Regions from separate parts of the Brenneria sp. L3-3C-1 genome, predicted to be linked through region 3. Evidence: predicted binding sites of a transcription regulator. Region 3 holds the regulator's gene; each other region holds the start of a gene.
What was found. Region 3 encodes CRP, which controls carbon source genes, mostly activating them, when cyclic AMP is high. Its sites were predicted from a motif close to ATGTGANNNNNNTCACAT; they were not measured.

Region 1 (7,730 bases), 110 kb from region 3:
TATTGCCTTTGGCGACGGCATGAACGATTACGAAATGCTGTCGATGGCCGGTAAAGGCTGCATCATGCAAAATGCCCATCAGCGTTTAAAGAATTTGTTGCCTGAACTGGAGGTGATCGGCACCAACGTGGAAAATGCGGTGCCGAACTACCTGCGGGATCTGTTTCTGAAGTAACGGCGGCGGGCGGGTTGGCGTGAGGATCTCTGACACTGAGCGTTCATGCCGTCAAACCTCTTTCTGTTGATAGAAAGGCGGCGTCGAATAGACGCCGCCAGAGGGATGCGAGTTATATACCGGAATTATGACCGTGCTGCTAATTCGGCTTTATGTTTTTTCTCGCTGAACATGACCACAATCAGCAATATCACCGATATGATACTACCGCCGATCATCACCATGAAGCCGCCGTCCCAGCCGAAGAAGTCAACGGTATAACCGACGATGGCGCTCGCCGCAACGGAACCGCCAAGATAGCCGAACAGACCGGTAAAGCCCGCCGCCGTACCTGCGGCTTTCTTCGGCGCCAACTCCAGCGCGTGCAGACCGATGAGCATGACCGGGCCGTAAATCAGGAAGCCGATGATAATCATACAGGCCATGTCGACGTGGGGATTACCCGCCGGGTTCATCCAGTACACGACCGTGGCGATGGTGACTAACGTCATAAAGAACACGCCCGTCGCGCCGCGGTTGCCTCTGAATACCTTGTCCGACATCCAGCCGCACAGCAGCGTGCCGGGGATACCCGCATATTCGTAGAGGAAGTACGCCCAGGATGATTTATCCAGTGCGAAATGTTTCACTTCTTTCAAATAGGTTGGCGACCAGTCAAGAATACCGTAACGCAGCAGGTAGACGAAGACGTTGGCAATAGCGATGTACCACAGCAGTTTGTTGGGGAACACGTATTGCATGAAGATTTGCTTGGCGGTGAGCTCTTGTTCCGCTTTTTCACTGTAATCAACCGGGTAGTCGTCTTTATACTCTTCAATCGGCGGCAGGCCGCAGGATTGGGGCGTATCGCGCATCAGCGCAAAGGCGATCAGCGCAACCAGAATAGCGGCAAACGCCGGCATGTATAACGCGGCTTTCCAATCGTTAAACCAGGCCATGCCCAGCAGGAACAACAGCGGCGGCAGACCGCCCCCGACGTTGTGCGCGCAGTTCCAGATAGAAACGATACCGCCGCGCTCTTTCTGGGACCACCAGTGAACCATGGTGCGCCCGCACGGAGGCCAACCCATTCCCTGAAACCAGCCGCATAAGAACAGCAGTACGAACATTACCGCAATACTTGACGTCGCCCAGGGAACGAAGCCCATGAACAGCATGACGGCGGCCGATAGGATTAAACCGGCAGCCAGGAACACGCGCGGATTGGAACGGTCGGATACCGAGCCCATGATGAACTTGGAAAAACCGTAGGCGATTGAAATACCGGATAGCGCGAAACCGAGGTCGCCGCGGGAAAAGCCTTGTTCGATCAGATAAGGCATTGCCAGCGTGAAGTTTTTACGTACCAGATAGTAAGCGGCGTAGCCAAAAAATATCCCCATGAAAATCTGCCAGCGCAAGCGGCGATAGACAGGATCGATTTGATCTTTTGCTATTCGCGGCTGATGAGCTGCAGGTTTAAAAATACTCAGCATAGATATCTCCAATGCGAAAGAAAACGACAATTTATTGTTCTATTACGAACGTGATTGTAGGGAATAGGCGAATAATTAACTGTGATTCATCACCCAAATGTTATGTTTTTATAACGCTGTGACATTCTTTGCGCTCATGTTAACAGAATGAGTTTAACTCCATGATTAAGTTTAGTGACTCTTATCACATTTATAACTTTTAATTACCGAATTATTTTCGTTTTATGCTCGTTTTTGTTCTTTATCAAACATTATCCCTATTGTTTGTGTCCCAATAGCCCCTTATAACGATCCGGTTGGGGCGAGGGCATATGCAAAATAACGGGTCATACCGGGAAACCGATGTCATTGTGATTGGCGGCGGCGCGACGGGCGCGGGAACCGCGCGGGATTGTGCGCTGCGTGGGTTACGCTGCCTGTTGCTCGAACGTCATGACATGGCTACCGGCGCCACCGGGCGCAACCATGGTTTGCTGCATAGCGGATCGCGTTATGCGGTGACGGACGGCGAATCGGCACGTGAGTGTATTGAAGAAAACCAGATTCTCAAACGTATCGCCCGTCATTGCGTCGAACCAACCGACGGACTGTTTCTGACGCTGCCGGAAGATGATCTCGCCTATCAGTCCCAGTTTATCGCCGCCTGTCAACAGGCGGGTATCGATGCGCGGGCGATTGATCCGCAGGAGGCGCTGCGTCTGGAGCCTGCGGCGAATCCGACGTTGATCGGCGCGGTGCGGGTGCCGGACGGCACCATCGATCCTTTCCGTTTGACTTCGGCCAATATGATCGATGCTGAGGAGCATGGCGCCGAGGTATTGACCTACCATGAGGTCATCGGCTTGATCCGTCAGGGCGATCGCATCACCGGGGTACGCGTTTTCGATCATAAACATGCCATTGAAGGCGAAATCTACGCGCAGGTGGTGGTGAATGCCGCAGGGATCTGGGGGCAGCATATTGCCGAGTACGCCGATCTGCGCGTACGCATGTTCCCGGCAAAAGGGGCGCTGCTGATTTTGGGGCATCGCATTAACAACATGGTGATTAATCGCTGCCGTAAACCGGCCGATGCCGACATTCTGGTGCCGGGCGACACCATCTCGTTGATTGGCACCACCTCAACCCATATCGATTACGATCAGATAGATAATATGACGGTCACCCCCGCCGAAGTGGAAACGCTGATGCGTGAGGGCAGCAAATTGGCGCCGCAGCTGGCGGCTACGCGCATTCTACGTGCTTATGCCGGCGTCCGTCCGCTGGTGGCGAATGACAGCGACCCAAGCGGGCGCAGCGTCAGCCGCGGCATTGTGCTGCTCGACCATGCCAGCCGCGATGGTCTGGAAGGCTTTATCACCATCACCGGCGGTAAACTGATGACCTACCGGCTGATGGCGGAATGGGTGACGGATAAAATTTGTGAAAAGCTGGGGCACAACGTGGCCTGTACCACTGCCCAGAGAGCGTTGCCGGGTTCCGAGGCAACCGCAGAGCGAAACTCATCGGCTCACTTCACGGTAAAACGCCCTGATGACAAGCCGCTGTCCGCGCCATTGCGCGGCTCGGCTATTTATCGACATGGCGATCGCGCCGGACGCCTGTTATCCGGCGAGCGTCTCGATAGCAGCCTGGTATGCGAGTGCGAAGCCGTCACCGCCGGTGAAGTGCGTTATGCGGTGGAATCGCTACAGGTGAATAACCTGATTGATTTGCGTCGGCGTACCCGCGTCGGAATGGGCACCTGTCAGGGTGAACTGTGCGCCTGCCGGGCCGCGGGGTTACTGTGCCGGTTCGGACAGTCGACGCCGGAGCAGTCGATTACCCAGCTAAGCCAGTTTCTGAATGAACGCTGGAAAGGCATTCGCCCGGTGGCCTGGGGCAATACCCTGCGCGAAAGCGAGTTTACCAGTTGGGTATATCAGGGCTTATGCGGCTTGACGGCCGATGACGTTCGGGAGGAACAGCATGCGCTATGACGTGGTGATTATCGGCGGCGGGCTGGCGGGGTTAACCTGCGGCATCCGGCTGGCGGAACAGGGAAAACGTTGCGCTATCGTCAGCGCCGGGCAAAGCGCCTTGCACTTTTCCTCCGGGGCGCTGGATCTGCTCGCCTGTCTGCCGGATGGCCGGCCGATCGACCAGCCGTTAAGCGCGCTGGATGAGTTGGCCCGGCAGGCGCCCCATCATCCCTATTCGCTGATGGGTGCCGAGCGGATCTCGGCGTTGTTGCCGCAGGTTCAGGCGCTGCTGACGCGTTGCGATATGTCTATGCTGGGCGACTATCGGCAAAATCATCTGCGCATGACGCCGTTAGGTAAATTCCGCCCCTGCTGGCTTAGTCAGCCGGACAGCGTTACCCGTGGTCTGGCGGTCGCCGATCGTTGGGAAAATCCGCTGATTGCCGGTATTGAAGGTTTTCTGGACTTTCAGTCCCGTATTGTGGCTGGAACGCTTCAGGCGCAGGGGATCGCCGCCCGCAGTGATGATTTGAAACTGCCGGTACTGGACCGGCTGCGTCGTAATCCCAGCGAATTCCGAGCGGTGAATATCTCCCGTGTGCTCGACCTGCCGGAGAATCAGGCGGAGCTGACGGAAGAGCTGAGGTTATTAGCCAGTGGTAATGATGCGGTGATCATGCCCGCCTGTCTGGGGCTGGAAGCGGCTTCGGCGCTGACCGGGCTGCGCGAGGCGCTTGGCAAGCCGGTATTGCTGTTGCCGACATTGCCGCCCTCAGTGCCGGGTCTGCGTTTGCATCAGGCATTATTGCGCCGTTTTCGTCAGCAGGGGGGCATCGTCATGCCGGGCGACAGGGTGGAGCGCGCCATACTGGAACCGCAGGAGACGGCGCTCTACACCCGTAATCACCACGATATTCCGCTGCGGGCGAATCAGGTTGTGCTGGCCAGCGGCAGTTTCTTCAGTAATGGTCTGATTGCGCAATTTGATCGGGTGACTGAACCCGTCTTCGGACTGGATGTACGCTTTGCGCCGCAGCGGGACGCGTGGAGTCGTCAGGACGCGTTCGCCTCCCAACCCTATATGCAATTCGGCGTGATAACCGATGAGACGCTGCGTCCCGCTATCGGGGGCGAAACGGCGGATAACCTGTATGCCATCGGCGCCGTCCTGGCCGGGTTCGATCCCATTGCCCAGGGGTGCGGAGCGGGCGTATCGATGCTCAGCGCGCTGTATGTCGCCGAGCAGATCCTGAAGGAGGGCAATCAATGAGCCTGCTAACCGATAACAGCTTTGAAGACTGTATCAAATGTACGGTTTGCACCACCTATTGCCCGGTATCGCGGGTTAATCCTCTGTATCCGGGGCCGAAACAGGCCGGGCCGGATGGCGAACGTTTGCGGCGTAAAGATCCTGCCTTGTATGATGAGGCGCTGAAATATTGTACCAACTGTAAACGTTGCGAAGTCGCCTGTCCGTCCGACGTCAAAATCGGCGATATTATCCAACGGGCGAAAGCCAGCTACAGCGCCCATAAGCCCACGTTGCGCGATGCCATTCTCAGTCATACCGATCTGATGGGCGCCATTGCCACCCCATTGGCTCCGCTGGTGAATACCGCAACCGGGCTGAAACCGGTGCGTCAGCTACTGGATAAGGCGTTAAAAATCGACCATCGCCGCCAGTTGCCGAAATATTCTTTCGGCACGTTTCGCCGCTGGTATCGCCAGCAGGCGCAAGAGCAACTGCGTTACCGCGACCAGGTCGCCTACTTTCATGGTTGTTACGTTAACTATAACCATCCTCAGTTGGGGAAAGATCTTATCCGGGTGTTCAACGCGATGGATATCGGCGTGCAGCTGTTGAGCAAGGAGAAGTGTTGCGGCGTGCCGCTGGTCGCCAATGGTTTTCACGATCGGGCAAGAAAGCAGGCGCGAGTCAATATCAAATCGCTGGATGAGGCCATCAACAGCCGTTCCATGCCGGTAGTGGCGACATCCTCCAGCTGTACTTTCATGCTGCGCGATGAGTATCCGCATGTGCTTGGCGTCGATACGGATCATGTGCGCGACGGCATTGAACTGGCGACCCGCCAATTGTACCGGTTGCTGGAAGAAGAAGGGCGCACATTGCCGTTACGTCCGCTGCCGCTGCGGGTAGCGTATCACACGCCCTGTCATCTGGAAAAAATGGGGTGGACCGCTTATACCCTGTCGTTGCTGCAACGCATTCCCGGGCTTGAGCTGATCGTGCTGGATTCGCAGTGCTGCGGGATTGCCGGAACCTACGGTTTCAAAAAGGAAAATTACCCGACCTCGCAGGGGATTGGCGCATCGCTGTTTCGCCAGATAGAGGAAAGCGGGGCCGATCTGGTGATAACCGACTGCGAGACCTGCAAATGGCAAATCGAAATGTCCACCAGCAAGCCGTGCGAACACCCGATAACCCTGCTGGCCCGGGCGCTGATTCAGGATTAAACGGACAACCGAAAAAAATACTTTACAGACGAGAATGATAATGATTATTATTGTCATGCGTTCCGGGGAGACCGACTCGTGTTCATGTGGGTAAGATTCACATAACCATGACGGTTTTACCGCGAAGGCACGACATTGCTCACATTGCTTCCAGTATTTTTTTAGCCAGCTCGGGTGCTGGCTTTTTTTTTTATGCCCGCCACCTATCCTTGCCGCCCCCTTAAAGCCGTTGCTCCGCAACGCTGAAAAACGCTCCGGGCGTTTTTTGTCCATGATTTAACCTCCATTTTTGCGGGTATCCGCCTACGTCTCCGTTCTGATTTTTTGAACAGCGCGTTAAGTTTTTTGCGCTATCTTATTCTTAGCGACCCGTTAGACTTTATTCATCGAAAACGCGGGAGAAACTGACATGATCTATTTACGTCAAGCGCAACAGCGCGGACATGCAAATCACGGCTGGCTTGATAGCTGGCATACTTTCTCATTTGCGGATTATTACGAACCGGAATTCATGGGTTTCTCGGCGCTGCGTGTTATCAATGAAGACCGGATTGAAGGCGGGCGAGGGTTCGGTACGCACCCGCATAAAGATATGGAAATCCTGACCTATGTGCTGGACGGTACGGTGGAACATCAGGACAGCATGGGAAATAAAGCGCAAATCCAGACCGGCGAGTTTCAGATCATGAGCGCCGGCACCGGGATCCGTCACTCGGAATACAACGCCAGTAGCGATGATTTACTTCACCTGTATCAGATTTGGATTATCCCGGAAAAAAACGGGCTGACGCCGCGCTACGAACAAAAGCGCTTTGATATCCCGCAGGGACGCCAGTTGGTGCTGTCGCCGGATGCTCGTGACGGTTCGCTGAAGATTTTTCAGGATATGACGTTGTGGCGCTGGGCGCTGAAAGCGCAGGAGCAGTCGATCTATCAGGTACAGGCGGCGCGCCGGATCTGGATCCAGGTTGTGCGCGGCAGCGTGGAAATCAACGGCCATTCGGCACAAACCGGCGATGCTTTCGCCATTTGGGATGAAGAAACGCTGTCGGTGCACGCCAGCAAAGAGAGTGAGATCCTGTTGTTTGATTTGCCTCCGGTATAAGCGTGATTCGGTAACGCCAACCGCCGCGATTATCTGTTAATCGCGTTGATTTCTGCCGGTAATCCGTGGATGTGTTCACGGTTTTTTCTTTATACCTTGTTCCGATGTCAAAACGCTGACTCTGCATATTCCTTGCGCGCTTTTTTTGTTAGACTTCCGCTCAATATTTTCAGGCGCTCTCCGTGGATGATGAAGAAAAAAAGACCAGTTCTCCAGAATGTTGCCGATCGGGTTGGCGTGACGAAAATGACGGTGAGCCGTTATTTACGCAACCCGGCCCAGGTTTCTGCGGCATTGCAGGAAAAGATCGCTATCGCGCTCGATGAACTGGGCTATATCCCCAATCATGCTCCCAATATGCTTGCCAGCGCCACCAGCCGGGCGATCGGCGTTCTGTTGCCGTCGTTGACCAATCAGGTGTTTGCCGAAGTGCTGCGCGGTATTGAACGAGTCACGGAAGCGCAGGGTTATCAGACCATGTTGGCGCATTATGGCTATCACCCCGAAAAGGAAGAGCAGCGGCTGATGTCGTTGCTGGC
Region 2 (7,730 bases), on a different contig from region 3:
CGCACAATCGCTTAAGTCGGCGTTAAGCGATGCGATAAGTTGTTCATAGGGGGGCCTTGCGCCCCCCGATTTTTACTTGAGGATTCAACATGGCAAAAGAATTCAGCCGCACCCAGCGCGTGGCGCAGGAAATGCAAAAAGAAATCGCCATTATTATTCAGCGGGAAGTGAAAGATCCGCGCATCGGAATGGCTACCGTATCCGGCGTGGAAGTTTCACGCGATCTGGCTTATGCCAAAGTTTTTGTGACATTTCTGAATGATAACGAACCGGAGCAGGTAAAGACGGCGGTTAAGGCATTGCAGGATGCGTCAGGTTTTATCCGCGTATTGCTGGGAAAAGCGATGCGTTTGCGTGTCGTCCCGGAATTGACGTTTTCCTACGACAATTCACTGGTTGAAGGGATGAGAATGTCTAATCTGGTCACCAACGTTGTCAGACATGATGCTGAACGCCGTTCTGCCACGGGCGAAGATCAGGAGGATTAATGAGTCGTCCTCGTCGCCGTGGCCGTGATGTTCACGGCGTGTTGTTATTAGATAAACCGCAGGGTATGTCTTCTAATGATGTTTTGCAGAAGGTAAAACGAATTTTCAACGCCAATAAAGCGGGCCATACCGGCGCGCTGGATCCGCTGGCAACCGGCATGCTGCCGATTTGTCTGGGGGAGGCGACAAAGTTTTCTCAGTATCTGCTGGATTCCGATAAGCGTTATCGCGTGATTGCCCGCCTTGGGCAGCGTACTGACACCTCCGATGCCGATGGCAATGTGATTGAAGAACGCGCGATGACTTTCTCTACGGCTGAGCTGGAACAGGCGCTGGAAAGTTTTCGCGGTACGACGCAACAGATTCCTTCGATGTATTCGGCGTTGAAGTATCAAGGGCGCCCGTTATACGAGTATGCGCGTCAGGGGCTGGTGGTTCCGCGTGAGGCGCGCGAAATTACCGTTTACGAACTGATATTTATCCGCTGCGAAGGCGATGAGCTTGAGCTGGAAATTCACTGCTCGAAAGGCACCTATATCCGGACCATCATCGATGATCTGGGGGAAAAGCTGGGCTGCGGCGCGCACGTTATTTATCTGCGTCGCTTACAGGTTGCGACTTATCCCATAGAGAGAATGGTGACGCTGGATCGGTTGAATTCCTTACTGGAACAGACACAGGCTGAGGCGTGCTCGCCGGCGCTGCGTCTCGATCCTTTGCTGATGCCGATGGAAAGCCCGGTAATGGATTTCCCTGAAGTCAATCTGAGTTCCGTGGTCGCCGGCTACCTCAAACTCGGCCAGCCGGTTCAGGCGGCGAATGTCCCGGCGGACGGCATGGTGCGTATCACCGAAGGCGAAGCGCGCAAGTTCATTGGCATGGGTGAAATCGACGACGACGGACGTGTCGCTCCCCGTCGTCTGGTGGTTGAATTCCAGGAGTAAGTCCGTCTGTTGCTGCCTTGCTATCGCAAGATGCTGAGAGTAGAATAGCGCGGCTTGACTATTGGGTGGCTGAATTAGAGATCGGCGCCTGTTTTTTTATCTATAATGTTTGGAGTATTACTATGTCTCTAAGTGTTGAAGCAAAAGCTAAAATCGTTGCGGAATTCGGTCGCGGTACTAACGACAGTGGCTCTACCGAAGTCCAGGTCGCTTTGCTGACCGCTCAGATCAACCATCTGCAAGGTCACTTTGCCGAGCACAAAAAGGATCACCACAGCCGTCGTGGTCTGCTGCGTATGGTTTCTCAGCGTCGTAAGCTGCTGGACTACCTGAAGCGTAAAGATGTAGCGCGTTACACTGATCTGATTGCACGTCTGGGTCTGCGTCGCTAAGTCTGCCGAGTTTCAGTGGGAAGGGGCCTCTTTTGGCCCCTTTCTTCTAGGAAGCGCCTGCAAGACAGGGTAATGTATCGTTGTTTTAATTATGATCTTTCATTACAGAGGTTCGCGCGGCTAATGAGAGGCTTTATCTGCATGAGCAGGGTAAAGGTTGTCATTAGTCGTGAGGATGTAGTGCAAAGATCGGAAGTTCACTGGCGCGTTTATCCATAAGTATGACGCGCCCCAGTTAAGGATATTATTTTGCTGAATCCGATCGTTCGTAAATTTCAATATGGTCAACATACCGTCACGTTAGAAACCGGTATGATGGCGCGCCAGGCTACCGCTGCCGTCATGGTAAGCATGGATGATACTGCCGTATTTGTTACCGTTGTCGGCGCCAAACAAGCGAAACCGGGTCAGGGATTCTTCCCGCTGACCGTTAACTATCAAGAGCGTACCTACGCGGCCGGGCGTATCCCAGGCGGTTTCTTCCGCCGTGAAGGGCGTCCGAGCGAAGGTGAAACGCTGATTTCCCGCCTGATTGACCGCCCGATTCGTCCGCTGTTCCCGGAAGGTTTCCTGAATGAAGTTCAGGTTATCGCCACCGTGGTTTCCGTTAACCCGCAGGTCAATCCCGATATCGTGGCGATGATCGGCGCCTCCGCCGCGCTGAGCCTGTCCGGTATCCCGTTCAGCGGGCCTATCGGCGCCGCGCGCGTGGGCTACCTGAACGATCAGTATGTGCTGAACCCGACGACCGACGAACTAAAAGAAAGCCGTCTGGATCTGGTGGTCGCCGGTACGGAAGGCGCGGTGCTGATGGTTGAGTCCGAAGCGGATCTGTTAAGTGAAGATGAAATGCTGGGCGCCGTTGTTTTCGGTCACGAACAACAGCAGATCGTGATTGAAAACATCAATGCGCTGGTTGCCGAAGCCGGTAAACCCAAATGGGAATGGCATGCGCCGGAAATCAACGTCTCCTTGCAGCAACGCGTAGAAGCGCTGTCCGAAGCGCGTCTGGGCGATGCGTACCGCATCACGGAAAAACAGGAGCGTTACGCTCAGGTTGATGCCATTAAAGCCGATGTCGAAGCGGCGTTGCTAGCGGAAGATGAAGCGTTGAACGCCGGCGAAATCCAGGAAATTCTGGGTAACGTAGAGAAAAATGTCGTCCGTAGCCGCGTGCTGCGCGGCGAGCCGCGTATCGACGGTCGCGAAAAAGATATGATCCGCGGTCTGGACGTGCGTACCGGCGTATTGCCGCGTACTCACGGCTCCGCGTTGTTCACCCGCGGCGAGACTCAGGCGCTGGTTACCGCCACGCTGGGTACTGAGCGTGATGCGCAGACCATTGACGAACTGACCGGCGAACGTACCGATCGTTTCCTGCTGCACTATAACTTCCCTCCGTACTCGGTTGGTGAAACCGGTATGGTCGGATCGCCGAAGCGTCGTGAAATCGGTCATGGTCGTCTGGCGAAACGCGGCGTGCTGGCGGTTATGCCTAACGCAAGTCAATTCCCGTACACCGTGCGTGTGGTTTCTGAGATCACCGAATCCAACGGTTCTTCTTCCATGGCGTCTGTCTGCGGCGCGTCTCTGGCGCTGATGGATGCGGGCGTGCCGATTAAAGCGGCCGTCGCGGGTATTGCGATGGGACTGGTAAAAGAAGGCGAAAACTTTGTCGTGCTGTCCGATATTCTGGGTGATGAAGATCATCTGGGCGATATGGACTTTAAAGTGGCCGGCAGCCGTGAAGGCATTACCGCCTTGCAGATGGATATCAAGATCGAGGGGATTACCCGCGAAATCATGCAGGTTGCCTTGAATCAGGCTAAAGGCGCCCGTCTGCACATTCTGGGCGTGATGGAGCAGGCAATCAGCACGCCGCGTGGCGATATTTCCGAATTTGCGCCGCGTATCCATACCATCAAGATCAGCACTGACAAGATCAAGGATGTTATCGGTAAAGGCGGTTCGGTTATCCGTGCGTTGACCGAAGAAACCGGCACCACCATCGAAATTGAAGACGATGGCACGGTGAAGATTGCTTCAACGGATGGCGAAAAAGCCAAACACGCGATTCGTCGTATCGAAGAGATCACGGCTGAAATCGAAGTGGGACGCATTTATCAGGGTAAAGTGACGCGTATCGTTGACTTTGGCGCCTTTGTCGCCATCGGCGGCGGCAAGGAAGGTCTGGTACATATTTCTCAGATCGCCGACAAGCGTGTCGAGAAAGTGACCGACTACCTGCAAATGGGTCAGGAAGTACCGGTTAAGGTACTGGAAGTCGATCGCCAGGGCCGTGTGCGTTTAAGCATTAAAGAAGCCAATGCTCAACCTCAGGAAGCTGCTGTACCGTCTTCTGAGGAAGAATAATCGGTAAAACAGTCACACAGCTCCTTACCGCGTAAGGAGCTGTGTATCGTAAGGAAGGGACATCCTTATGTCGAGCTGTCCGGGACAGGATGTTCATCCAATGTTTGTCTTCGGGAGTGGGAAATGAAGCCTTTCTTGCGTTGGTGTTATGTTGCGACAGCACTTATGCTGGCAGGATGCAGCAACACGGATTGGCGCAAAGACGCAGTATTGGCAGTTCCGTTACAGCCTACTTTGCAGCAGGAAGTGATTCTGGCGCGCATGGAACAAATCCTTGCCAGCCGGGCATTAACCGATGATGAGCGAGCACAGCTATTATATGAGCGCGGAGTGCTGTATGATAGCCTCGGGTTGAGAGCATTGGCGCGAAATGATTTTTCACAAGCGCTGGCGATTCGCCCTGATATACCAGAGGTTTTTAACTATCTGGGGATTTACTTAACGCAGGCAGGCAATTTTGATGCTGCCTATGAAGCGTTTGATTCTGTACTAGAGCTTGATCCAACTTACAATTACGCGCGTTTAAACCGGGGCATCGCTTTGTATTATGGCGGTCGCTACCTGTTAGCGCAGGATGATCTGCTGGCGTTTTATCGAGACGATCCAAATGATCCTTTCCGTTCGTTATGGCTGTATCTTGCGGAGCGAGAAATCAATCCGGAGAATGCCAGGGTAGCGTTGCAGAAACGCTATGACGGAGCGCAGAAAGGGCCGTGGGGATGGAATATTGTCGAATTCTACCTGAGCGGTATCAGTGAAAAAACGCTGATGCAACGTTTGCAGGAAGAGGCTACGGATAACACTTCGCTCGCTGAGCATCTCAGTGAAACTGACTTCTATTTAGGTAAGCACTACCTAAGTCTGGGGGACAAGAACACCGCCTTGGCGCTGTTCAAGCTGACGGTTGCCAACAATGTTCATAATTTTGTTGAGCACCGCTATGCATTGTTGGAATTGGCGCTATTAGGCCAAGAGCAAGACGACCTATCAGGATCGGACCAGCAATAGCTGACGAACAACACTATCAGCCTGAAAAAACTTCGGTTATCACCTTTGCGGGTGAGGGCTTTTTTGTTCGCTTTTTAATCCAATTTGAGCCGGTTCACACTTTTCAATGAAAATGACTGAAAATTTTCTCGACGAGTTATGTAGACTGGCCGCCATTTATGAGGCACGTGTACATGACTGAGTTTGAAACCACTTTTGCTGAGTTGGGGCTGTCTGCTCCAATCATTAATGCCCTGACCGATCTGGGCTACGAAAAACCCTCGCCGATTCAGGCGGAATGTATTCCCCACCTGCTGAGTGGTCGTGATGTGCTGGGTATGGCGCAGACCGGCAGCGGTAAAACCGCGGCGTTCGCGCTGCCCTTGCTGAACAATCTTAAACCTGAGCTGAAAGCGCCGCAGATGCTGGTGCTGGCCCCAACCCGCGAACTGGCGGTGCAGGTTGCTGAAGCCTGTAGTGATTTTGCCAAACACATGCACGGCGTGAACGTGGTTGCCCTATACGGCGGACAGCGTTACGACGTACAGCTGCGCGCGCTGCGCGGCGGCGCGCAGATCGTTGTCGGTACGCCGGGACGTCTGTTGGATCACCTGAAACGCGGCACGCTGAATTTGTCCAATCTGAGCGGCCTGGTGCTGGATGAAGCCGATGAAATGCTGCGTATGGGCTTTATCGACGATGTTGAAAACATCATGGCCCAGATCCCGGCGGAACATCAGACCGCGCTGTTCTCCGCCACCATGCCGGAAGCGATTCGCCGCATTACGCGTCGCTTCATGAAAGATCCGCAGGAAGTGCGTATCCAGTCCAGCATTACCACCCGTCCCGATATCAGCCAGAGCTACTGGACTGTTGCCGGTATGCGTAAAAATGAAGCGCTGGTGCGTTTCCTTGAAGCGGAAGATTTTGATGCGGCGATTATTTTCGTCCGTACCAAAAACGCCACGCTGGAAGTGGCTGAAGCCTTAGAGCGCAGCGGCTATAACAGCGCGGCGCTTAATGGTGATATGAATCAGGCGCTGCGTGAACAGACGCTGGAACGACTGAAAGACGGCCGTCTGGATATTCTGATCGCCACCGACGTTGCCGCCCGTGGTCTGGACGTTGAACGCATCAGCCTGGTGGTAAACTACGATATCCCTATGGATTCGGAGTCTTACGTTCACCGTATCGGCCGTACCGGTCGTGCCGGCCGCGCCGGCCGCGCGTTGCTGTTTGTCGAAAACCGCGAACGCCGTTTGCTGCGTAACATTGAACGCACCATGAAGCTGACTATTCCTGAAGTTGAGCTGCCGAATGCCGAGCTGCTGGGTCAACGTCGTCTGGCGAAATTCGCCGCCAAAGTACAGCAACAGCTGGAAAGCAGCGATCTGGATATGTACCGCGCGCTGCTGGCTAAATTGCAGCCGGAAGAAGAGCTGGATATCGAAACCCTGGCCGCCGCGTTGCTGAAAATGGCGCAGGGCGAGCGTCCGCTGATCCTGCCGCCGGATCCGGTGTTCGATCGTCGTCCGCGTCGTGAATTCCGCGATCGCGATGATGCGCGCGGCGACCGTCGCCGTGAACCTCGCGAAAGCCGTGATGGCGATCGTCCGCCGCGTCGTGAACGTCGTGATGCCGGCGATATGGAGCTGTATCGTATTGAAGTGGGTCGTGATGATGGTGTGGAAGTTCGCCACATTGTGGGGGCGATTGCCAACGAAGGCGATATCAGCAGCCGCTATATCGGCAACATCAAACTGTTCGCTTCTCACTCAACGATTGAGCTGCCAAAGGGAATGCCGGGCGACTTGCTGTCTCACTTCACCCGCACCCGTATCCTGAACAAACCGATGAACATGCAGTTGCTGGGTGATGCTCTGCCGCATGAACGTCGTGAAGGCAATGGCGGGGAGCGCCGTGGCGGTCGACCGGGCGCCGCGCCTCGTCGTTCCTATAGCAACGGCGAACGCCGCGAAGGGAATGGCGGTGAGCGTCGCGAACGTACTTTCAATCGCGACGCCGCGCCGCGTGCGCCACGCCGCCGGCCTGCCGATGCTTAAGGGCGGTTGGCGCAGGGGACGGAATATCTATGCTGTAGATGTTCGATAACCTGACAAATCAATCGCCCCTTATCGAAGGTGATAATGGAATGGAAGAGTAAAGCGTCCGCGCCAGGGATGGCGCGGTTCGAGCTTACAAGGACGTACTTGCAGCGTCTTTACGATCCATCCATTATCGCCGCTCACCGAAGGGATGCAGAAATGCATCCCTTTTTCAATTATGGCCGCATATCGTTCTGAACGCTTATCGCGATCTCAAACGATCGCAGACGAGCCTGATGGTCGAAAATCTGACCGTTGAGCATCACTTCATCGGCTTGCGTTTCGCGCAGCAAACTCTGCAAGCCATGGCGGACTTTTTGCCGATCGCCGACGATCGACAGGCGTAACGTTTGCTCCACGCCAAACTGTTCCGCCGGAGACCAGATGACATCCCTATTTTCCACCGGCGCGGGCAACGGGCCGGGGGTGCCGCGGCGCAGG
Region 3 (7,730 bases):
CCTTTGCGCAAGCTGATCGCCAGGCACGAACAGCAGATGGAAAAGCTGGGCGTCGAGCTGGAAGCCATTGAGGCACGGCTGGCGGATAGCGCACTGTATGATCTCAGCCGCAAAGCCGAGCTTACCGAGTGTTTACAGCAGCAGATAAAAGTAAAAGCGGAACTGGAAGCATCAGAAATGGCCTGGCTGGATGCGCAAGAGCAGTTAGAGCAGATGAATCAGTCGCTGTCATAATTGACGCCGGCAGCGAGCGGATAAAACGCTTATCCGCTCGCCATAACAGGCCGTCAGTGCCAAATCAGCAACACACAGGCCGCCGTCAGCATGCCCATCGATACATTGAAGATAATCCAGGCTTTTTTACTGCGCAGCAGTCGGCCGATCAGCGTGCCGAACCCCAGCCATATCACGCCGGAAACCAGATTCACCAGCACGATGCCGACGCTTATCGCCACCACCGAATGATTGTATTTATCGCCCGCCAGACTGAAGCTGGCCACCGCGCCCAGCGCCATCAGCCAGGCTTTGGGATTCAGAAACTGTAGCAACCAGCCCTGATAAAGCCGGATAGGCCGCGGGGGGGCAATTTTTGTCTCAAGCTTTTCATAGGCCGCCGTGGCAATTTTCCATGCCAGCCACAGCAGATACAAACTGCCGAGGACTTTGAGAATGAAGTGCAGCGAAGGGTAGATCAGGATCAGACCGCCAATCCCAAACGCCACCAGCAGTAAAATACTCTGCATGCCCAACATGATACCGAGCATCAGCCACAGAGAGCGATAAAAACCGAAGTTGGCGCCCGACGTGGTCAGTAACATATTATTCGGACCCGGGGTAATCGCCGCCACCCACAGAAAACCCAGCATTGACAGAAACAGGCTCAATTCCATGTAATGGGTGCTCCTCACCCTGACGCATTTTTACGATATAGTTGATAATGAGTATCGAATTGCTGGTTAACCAACGGTATTGAAGCTAACAGTGTGATATTGATCGCACAAGATCCGGCAACAAGATTTTTATTCCTATCGGGACAACCTTTTTCTGGACAATCATCGTGATCATTCCCTGGCAACAACTCGATCCTGAAACAGTGGACAATCTCATCGAATCTTTCGTACTCCGGGAAGGAACGGATTACGGTGAACAAGAACGTACGCTGTCGCAAAAGGTCGCCGACGTTCGCCGGCAACTGGAATCAGGCGACGTGGTTTTGGTATGGTCGGAGCTGCATGAAACGATCAACATCATGCCGCGCAGTCAGTTTAATGCCGGCGAGTACCACCCTCGCTAAACGCGTGAAAAGTCATCAGAGAAGATGTATCTGTCTTATTAAACATGCTAACAATGATAAAAATATAAGCATCCGATCGGTGCCACTATTACGGAGTAAATCGTCTTATGTCGCATAAGCATCCGATTATTGCGGTTACCGGCTCCAGCGGAGCGGGAACCACCACCACCAGCCTGGCATTCCATAAGATTTTCCAGCAATTAAAAATGCGGCCGGCCCAGCTTGAAGGCGATAGTTTCCACCGCTATACCCGTCCGGAAATGGATATGGAAATTCGTAAAGCGCGGGATCTGGGTCGCCATATCAGTTATTTTGGCCCGGAAGCCAACGATTTCAGCCTGTTGGAACAATCCTTTATCGAATATGGCCGGCATGGGCGCGGTCTGACGCGTAAATACCTTCATACCTACGATGAAGCGATTCCCTATAATCAGGTGCCCGGTACGTTCACGCCGTGGGAACCCATGCCTGAACCCACGGATATCTTGTTTTATGAAGGGCTGCATGGCGGGGTCGTCACCGATCAGCACAATGTGGCGAAACACGTCGATTTACTGGTCGGCGTCGTGCCCATCGTCAACCTGGAATGGATTCAAAAACTGATCCGCGATGTCAATGAACGCGGGCACTCGCGTGAAGCGGTGATGGATTCGGTCGTCCGATCCATGGAGGATTACATCACCTATATTACGCCGCAGTTTTCACGCACGCATATCAACTTCCAGCGCGTTCCGACCGTGGATACCTCAAACCCGTTCGCCGCCCGATCCATCCCTTCATTGGACGAAAGCTTTGTGGTGATCCACTTCCAGGGGCTGGATAATATTGATTACCCTTATCTGCTGGCCATGTTGCAGGGGTCGTTTATTTCGCATATCAACACGCTGGTGGTGCCCGGCGGGAAAATGGGGCTGGCGATGGAGTTGATTATGGCGCCGCTGGTGCAGCGATTGCTGGAAGGGAAAAAAATCGAGTAGCCGGCGGCTAAAACCAGCCCGGCAGCCATACTCCGGGCGATACCGCCCAGGCTATGGCAATACTCTGACTTCATGGCTGTAAGTGACCTTGACCGTTTTATTCAGCATCAGCGCCACCGAGCAATATTTTTCCGCAGACAGTTCCACCGCGCGCGCGACCGCCTGCTCGGCCAATCCTTTGCCCGTCACGGTAAAATGCAGATTAATATGGGTAAACAAACGCGGCGCTTCCGTTCTCCGCTCCGAGGTCAGTTTAACTTCGCAATCCGCGACGTCATTACGCCCTTTCTGCAAGATCGACACCACATCAATCGCGCTACAACTGCCAATCGACATCAGCACCATTTCCATGGGACTTGGCGCTTTATCGCCCGAATTTCCATCCATCACCACCTGATGTCCGGAAGCTGATTCGCCCAGAAATGTTAAGTTTTCAACCCACTTCACCCGAGCCTGCATGCCGCCTCCGCTAAAAAATTTTTTAATATTTATATCGTTATTATACAAAAACAACCTATAACCACAGCTTTATCATGCTGACGCGAGACAACACAAGACACTTCCTCCAAGCTGTGTTAAAAATGAGAACAGAAGCTGTCTTTTCTGGACAAACTCAGATCGCGGGAAGATGATAACGTCGCCAGACAGAAGCTCCAGTATATTCCCTGACGGCCTACACGTAATTTGAATTTTTAGCAGTAAACACGCCGTACAGGGAACTCTGAGCCCTGTGATTTGCGCAGTGAATTACAACAGAGGATAATAGCGAATGGTTCTCGGCAAACCGCAAACAGACCCAACTCTCGAATGGTTCCTTTCTCATTGCCATATCCACAAGTATCCATCGAAGAGTACGCTGATTCACCAAGGTGAAAAAGCAGAAACGCTTTACTACATCGTGAAAGGCTCTGTCGCAGTGCTAATCAAAGATGAAGAAGGCAAAGAAATGATCCTCTCTTATCTCAATCAGGGAGATTTTATTGGCGAGCTTGGCTTGTTTGAAGAAGGCCAGGAGCGTAGCGCCTGGGTACGGGCGAAAACGGCTTGTGAAGTTGCTGAAATTTCCTATAAAAAATTCCGGCAGTTGATTCAGGTCAATCCCGATATTCTGATGCGTCTGTCCGCGCAGATGGCAAGCAGGCTGCAAGTGACCTCAGAGAAAGTCGGTAATCTGGCATTCCTTGATGTAACCGGTCGCATTGCCCAAACATTATTGAACCTGGCAAAACAACCCGATGCCATGACGCACCCAGATGGCATGCAAATAAAAATCACCCGCCAGGAAATTGGGCAAATCGTTGGCTGTTCACGCGAAACCGTGGGCCGCATTCTTAAAATGTTGGAAGATCAGAACCTCATTTCCGCACATGGTAAAACGATCGTGGTTTACGGTACGCGTTAAACCCGGCGATTACCCTACGACAAAAAAGCGTGAAGTCTCTTTCACGCTTTTTTTATAGCCATATAACACCGTAGCAAGGCGTATCAGGGCAGAACTTTGGCTGACTGGATCACGATCGGTTTGGTGGGCACATTTTGGTAAGGGCCGACGTTTTCGGTCTGCACCTGAGCGATTTTATCCGCCACGTCCATACCTTTTACCACTTTACCGAATACCGCATAGCCAAAATCACGCTGTCCGTGATCGAGGAAAGCGTTATCAGCCACATTGATGAAGAATTGACTGGTGGCGCTGTCTTTTTCCGCAGTCCGCGCCATGGAAATGGTGCCGCGCAGGTTGCGTAAGCCATTGTCCGCTTCATTTTTGATCGCCGGGTTGGTCGCTTTCTGCTTCATGTCGTCGGTAAAACCGCCGCCCTGAATCATAAAGCCGGGGATGACCCGATGAAACGTCGTGCCGTTATAAAAACCGTTATTCACGTACTCAACGAAGTTATTCACCGAAACCGGTGCTTTTTGGTTGTCCAATGCCAGCTCAATGTTTCCCGCCGAGGTCGTCAGCAAAACATGCGTTGTGCCGGAGGTAGCGAACACCGGAGAAAAAGCCGTAAGTGAAATAAAAGCCGCCGCAGCAGCCAGAGTACGTTTAAGCATGATAATTCCTTGTTGAAGAAACCGACCACTGAAAGCGTAATGATTGTAAATACCCACACCCGCCAACGCCACCCATTTACCTTTTTTTACGTATTATAAAAAGGCTGACGTTAAAGTCAGCCCAGACCATTGACAAAGCCCGTTATTAGGGAGAGCGTGGCGAGGGGCCGTAGCGGCGTAAGCCGCCGGAGCGCCCCTCGGTACGGTAGGCCCGGGTATCTCAGGCTTACAGACGACTTTGTCAGTAACCTCAGGCTGACGTTAAAGTCAGCACCCGCTTATTATCTGTCGCCGCACAGAACCTTAGCCCATACGCTCCGAACGCACCGCAAGGTCGCGGCTATACTGGCGGCTGGCCTCCACCAGCATGGTGGTATAGGCGTTCTTCGGCGTATCGCGGGTTAAGTCGCCGATATTCAGCGTTTCCAGTATCCGGCCATACTGCATCACCGCGACTTTATGACACAGATGGGAAATTACCCCCAGATCGTGCGTCACCAGCAGGTAGGTTAATTTCTCCTGCTGTTGCAGTTCAGCCAGCAGATTAAGAATTTCCGCCTGCACGGAAACGTCCAGCGCCGAGGTCGGCTCATCGAGCAACAGCACTCTGGGCTCCAGAATCAGCGCGCGGGCGATCGCCACGCGCTGGCGCTGGCCTCCCGAAAGCTGATGCGGATAGCGGCGGCGGAAGTGCGTGCCCAGCCCGACTTTCCCCAGCAGCGTATCGATACGGTCGTCACGATCGTTAAAACGGTGGATGGACAGCGGTTCTTCCAGAATCGACTCCACCGTGTGACGGGGATGCAGCGAACCATAGGGATCCTGAAAAATCATCTGCACTCGTCGGCAGCGCGCCTGATCGATACGATGCGCCAGTTGCTGGCCGTCAATCAGCAAGCTTCCCTGCCAGTGATTAAACAACCCGGCCAGACATTTCAGTACGGTGGTTTTACCCGAACCGGACTCGCCGACCAGACCGAAAATCTCACCGTCGTCCACGGTAAGGTTCACGTCATACAAAACCTGATTCTGCGTGCTTCCCTGACCAAACGACAGATTAAGATTGTTCACTTCAATCATGGATCGGTTCATATTCATAGATTCGCTCATCGGAAGGGTTGCCGTCGCCATACGTGCTCCTTACTCATTAATCCAGGCCGGATCGCGATTCATCACCGGCAGATGCGAACGCGGACGATCGATATCCGGTAACGAGTTCAGTAATCCGCGGGTGTAAGGATGCCGCGCATTATCCAGATCGGCGGCGGCAATCGACTCCACCACCCGTCCGGCGTACATCACCAGTACCCGATCGCAGAAACTGCGCACCAGATTGATGTCGTGGCTGATGAAAATCAGCCCCAATCCACGTTCACCCACCAGATCGTCGAGCATCGCCAACACCTGCAAGCGCACCGAAACATCCAGCGCCGAGGTCGGTTCATCGGCAATCACCACTTCAGGCTCGGTAATCAGCATCATCGCAATCATGATGCGCTGCCCCTGCCCGCCTGAAATTTCGTGGGGATACAGGCCGTATACCCGTTCCGGCTGGCGAATACGCACCACATCCAGCATCGCCATCACTTTTTCCTTCGCTACGCGCGCCGAAACGCGATGGTGAGCCAGATAGGCTTCTGCAATCTGATCGCCGACGCAGACCACCGGATTCAATGAGTATTTGGGATCCTGCATAATCATTGAGATGCGTTTGCCGCGGATCTGACGCATCCGCGCTTCGTCCGCCGTTAACAAATCGGTGTCGCCAAAACGCAGACGATCCGCCGTAATACGCGCGCTGTGCGGGTGTAAGCGCAGCAAGGCGCGCCCCACCGTGGATTTACCGGAGCCTGATTCGCCGACAATCGCCAGCTTTTCACACCCCAGCGTGAAGGAGACGCCGCGCACGGCATCGGTCACCACGCCGCCGTTGACGAAACTGACCCGCAGATCCGCGACATCCATCAACGGTGCGTTCTGCGGCGTACGGTGAGAAAGATTATTCAGTTCTGGGATCGAGGATGTCACGTAGGCCGTCTCCAAGGAAATTGAACGCCAGGCTGTTGATCAAAATCGCCAGCCCCGGAATAGTCACTAACCACCAGCACTCCATCATGTAACGGCGACCGGCTGAAATCATCGCGCCCCATTCAGGATCGGGCGGCTGCGCCCCCAACCCCAGGAACCCCAGCCCGGCCGCGGTCAGAATAATGCCCGCCATGTTCATGGTGATACGAATAATCACCGACGGCAGACACAGCGGCACAATGTGGTGCAGCAGGATGCGGATCGATGATGCGCCTTGCAGTTTCACGGCGGAAACAAAGTCGGCATGGCGCAATGACAGCGTTTCGGCCCTTGCCAGACGCGCAATCGGCGGCCAGGCGGTCAAGGTAATCGCGATCACCACATGCTCCAGCCCCGGGCCAAGCGCCGCCACGAACGCCAACGCCAGCACCAGACTGGGGAAAGAGATGAAAATATCGGTGATGCGCATCAGAATGGTATCGACGATGCCGCCGTAGTAGCCCGCCACCACACCCAGCAACAGACCGATCGGCCCGACGGTTACCGACACCAGCGCCACGATATACAGCGTGATGCGGGAGCCATAGACCAGTCGGCTAAAGACATCGCGGCCAAACTCATCGGTTCCGAACCAATGGGCCGCGCCCGGCGCCTGCAATGCATTGCCCAGATCCTGCGCCAGCGGGTCGTGCGTCGCGATCCAGGGGGCAAAAATGGCGACCAGCATCAGCATCAGGACGATGGCCGAACCAATGGCGGTCAATGGATTACGCATCATCAGCAGCAGAAAACCAGCGATACGCGCGCCGCGCAGCTTCAGGCGCCCCACCCGCTTTTCCGGTGACGTTCGCAGTACCGGTTCAGAGGAAATGTTCATGCGTTCGTCCTCGGATCAAAGATTTGATACAACATGTCCGACAACAGATTGAGGGTGACGAAGATCAGCCCTACCAGCAGGACACAGCCCATAACCGCGTTCATATCCCCCAGCAGCAAACTGCCGGTGAGATAGGAGCCGAACCCCGGCCAGGAGAACACCGTTTCGATCAGCACCGCCCCTTCCAGCAGCGAACCGTAAGCCAGCGCGACCACCGTCAGCAATTGCACCAGAATGTTACGAAACGCGTGCGCCCACACCACCCGGAATTCAGACAGCCCCTTGACGCGCGCGGTAATGATGTACTCCTGCGACAGCTGCGCCAGCATAAAGCTGCGCGTCATACGGCTGATATAAGCCAGAGAATGAAAACCCAAAATGGTGGCGGGCAACAGCAGGTGATTCAGCGCGCTGCGGAACACCTCCCAGTTGCCTTCCAGCATCGCGTCAAGCAACAGCAGCCCGGTGCGGTTCTCCACCAGGCCGTCATAGGCCATGT

Region 1: the regulator CRP is predicted to act here: its motif matches at 1,823-1,840, upstream of glpT (glycerol-3-phosphate transporter).
Region 2: the regulator CRP is predicted to act here: its motif matches at 5,288-5,305, upstream of yrbN (protein YrbN).

What each region holds. Positions count from the first base shown of each region.
Region 1 is NZ_JAEMHF010000007.1:120,191-127,920, reverse strand. It holds gene yigL (sugar/pyridoxal phosphate phosphatase YigL) at 1-175, shown strand, start outside; gene glpT (glycerol-3-phosphate transporter) at 301-1,650, opposite strand; gene glpA (anaerobic glycerol-3-phosphate dehydrogenase subunit A) at 1,962-3,629, shown strand; gene glpB (glycerol-3-phosphate dehydrogenase subunit GlpB) at 3,619-4,881, shown strand; gene glpC (anaerobic glycerol-3-phosphate dehydrogenase subunit GlpC) at 4,878-6,086, shown strand; gene JG725_RS14350 (pirin family protein) at 6,496-7,191, shown strand; gene gntR (gluconate operon transcriptional repressor GntR) at 7,381-7,730, shown strand, end outside.
Region 2 is NZ_JAEMHF010000005.1:85,561-93,290, forward strand. It holds gene infB (translation initiation factor IF-2) at 1-15, shown strand, start outside; gene rbfA (30S ribosome-binding factor RbfA) at 90-488, shown strand; gene truB (tRNA pseudouridine(55) synthase TruB) at 488-1,432, shown strand; gene rpsO (30S ribosomal protein S15) at 1,555-1,824, shown strand; gene pnp (polyribonucleotide nucleotidyltransferase) at 2,074-4,197, shown strand; gene nlpI (lipoprotein NlpI) at 4,321-5,205, shown strand; gene yrbN (protein YrbN) at 5,318-5,386, shown strand; gene JG725_RS12130 (DEAD/DEAH family ATP-dependent RNA helicase) at 5,379-7,247, shown strand; gene JG725_RS12135 (luciferase-like monooxygenase) at 7,466-7,730, opposite strand, start outside.
Region 3 is NZ_JAEMHF010000007.1:12,362-20,091, forward strand. It holds gene JG725_RS13855 (ABC transporter ATP-binding protein) at 1-234, shown strand, start outside; gene JG725_RS13860 (LysE family translocator) at 288-890, opposite strand; gene JG725_RS13865 (YheU family protein) at 1,058-1,294, shown strand; gene JG725_RS13870 (phosphoribulokinase) at 1,402-2,271, shown strand; gene JG725_RS13875 (OsmC family protein) at 2,323-2,730, opposite strand; gene crp (cAMP-activated global transcriptional regulator CRP) at 3,041-3,673, shown strand; gene ppiA (peptidylprolyl isomerase A) at 3,757-4,326, opposite strand; gene JG725_RS13890 (ABC transporter ATP-binding protein) at 4,630-5,406, opposite strand; gene JG725_RS13895 (ABC transporter ATP-binding protein) at 5,467-6,354, opposite strand; gene JG725_RS13900 (ABC transporter permease) at 6,326-7,132, opposite strand; gene JG725_RS13905 (ABC transporter permease) at 7,228-7,730, opposite strand, start outside.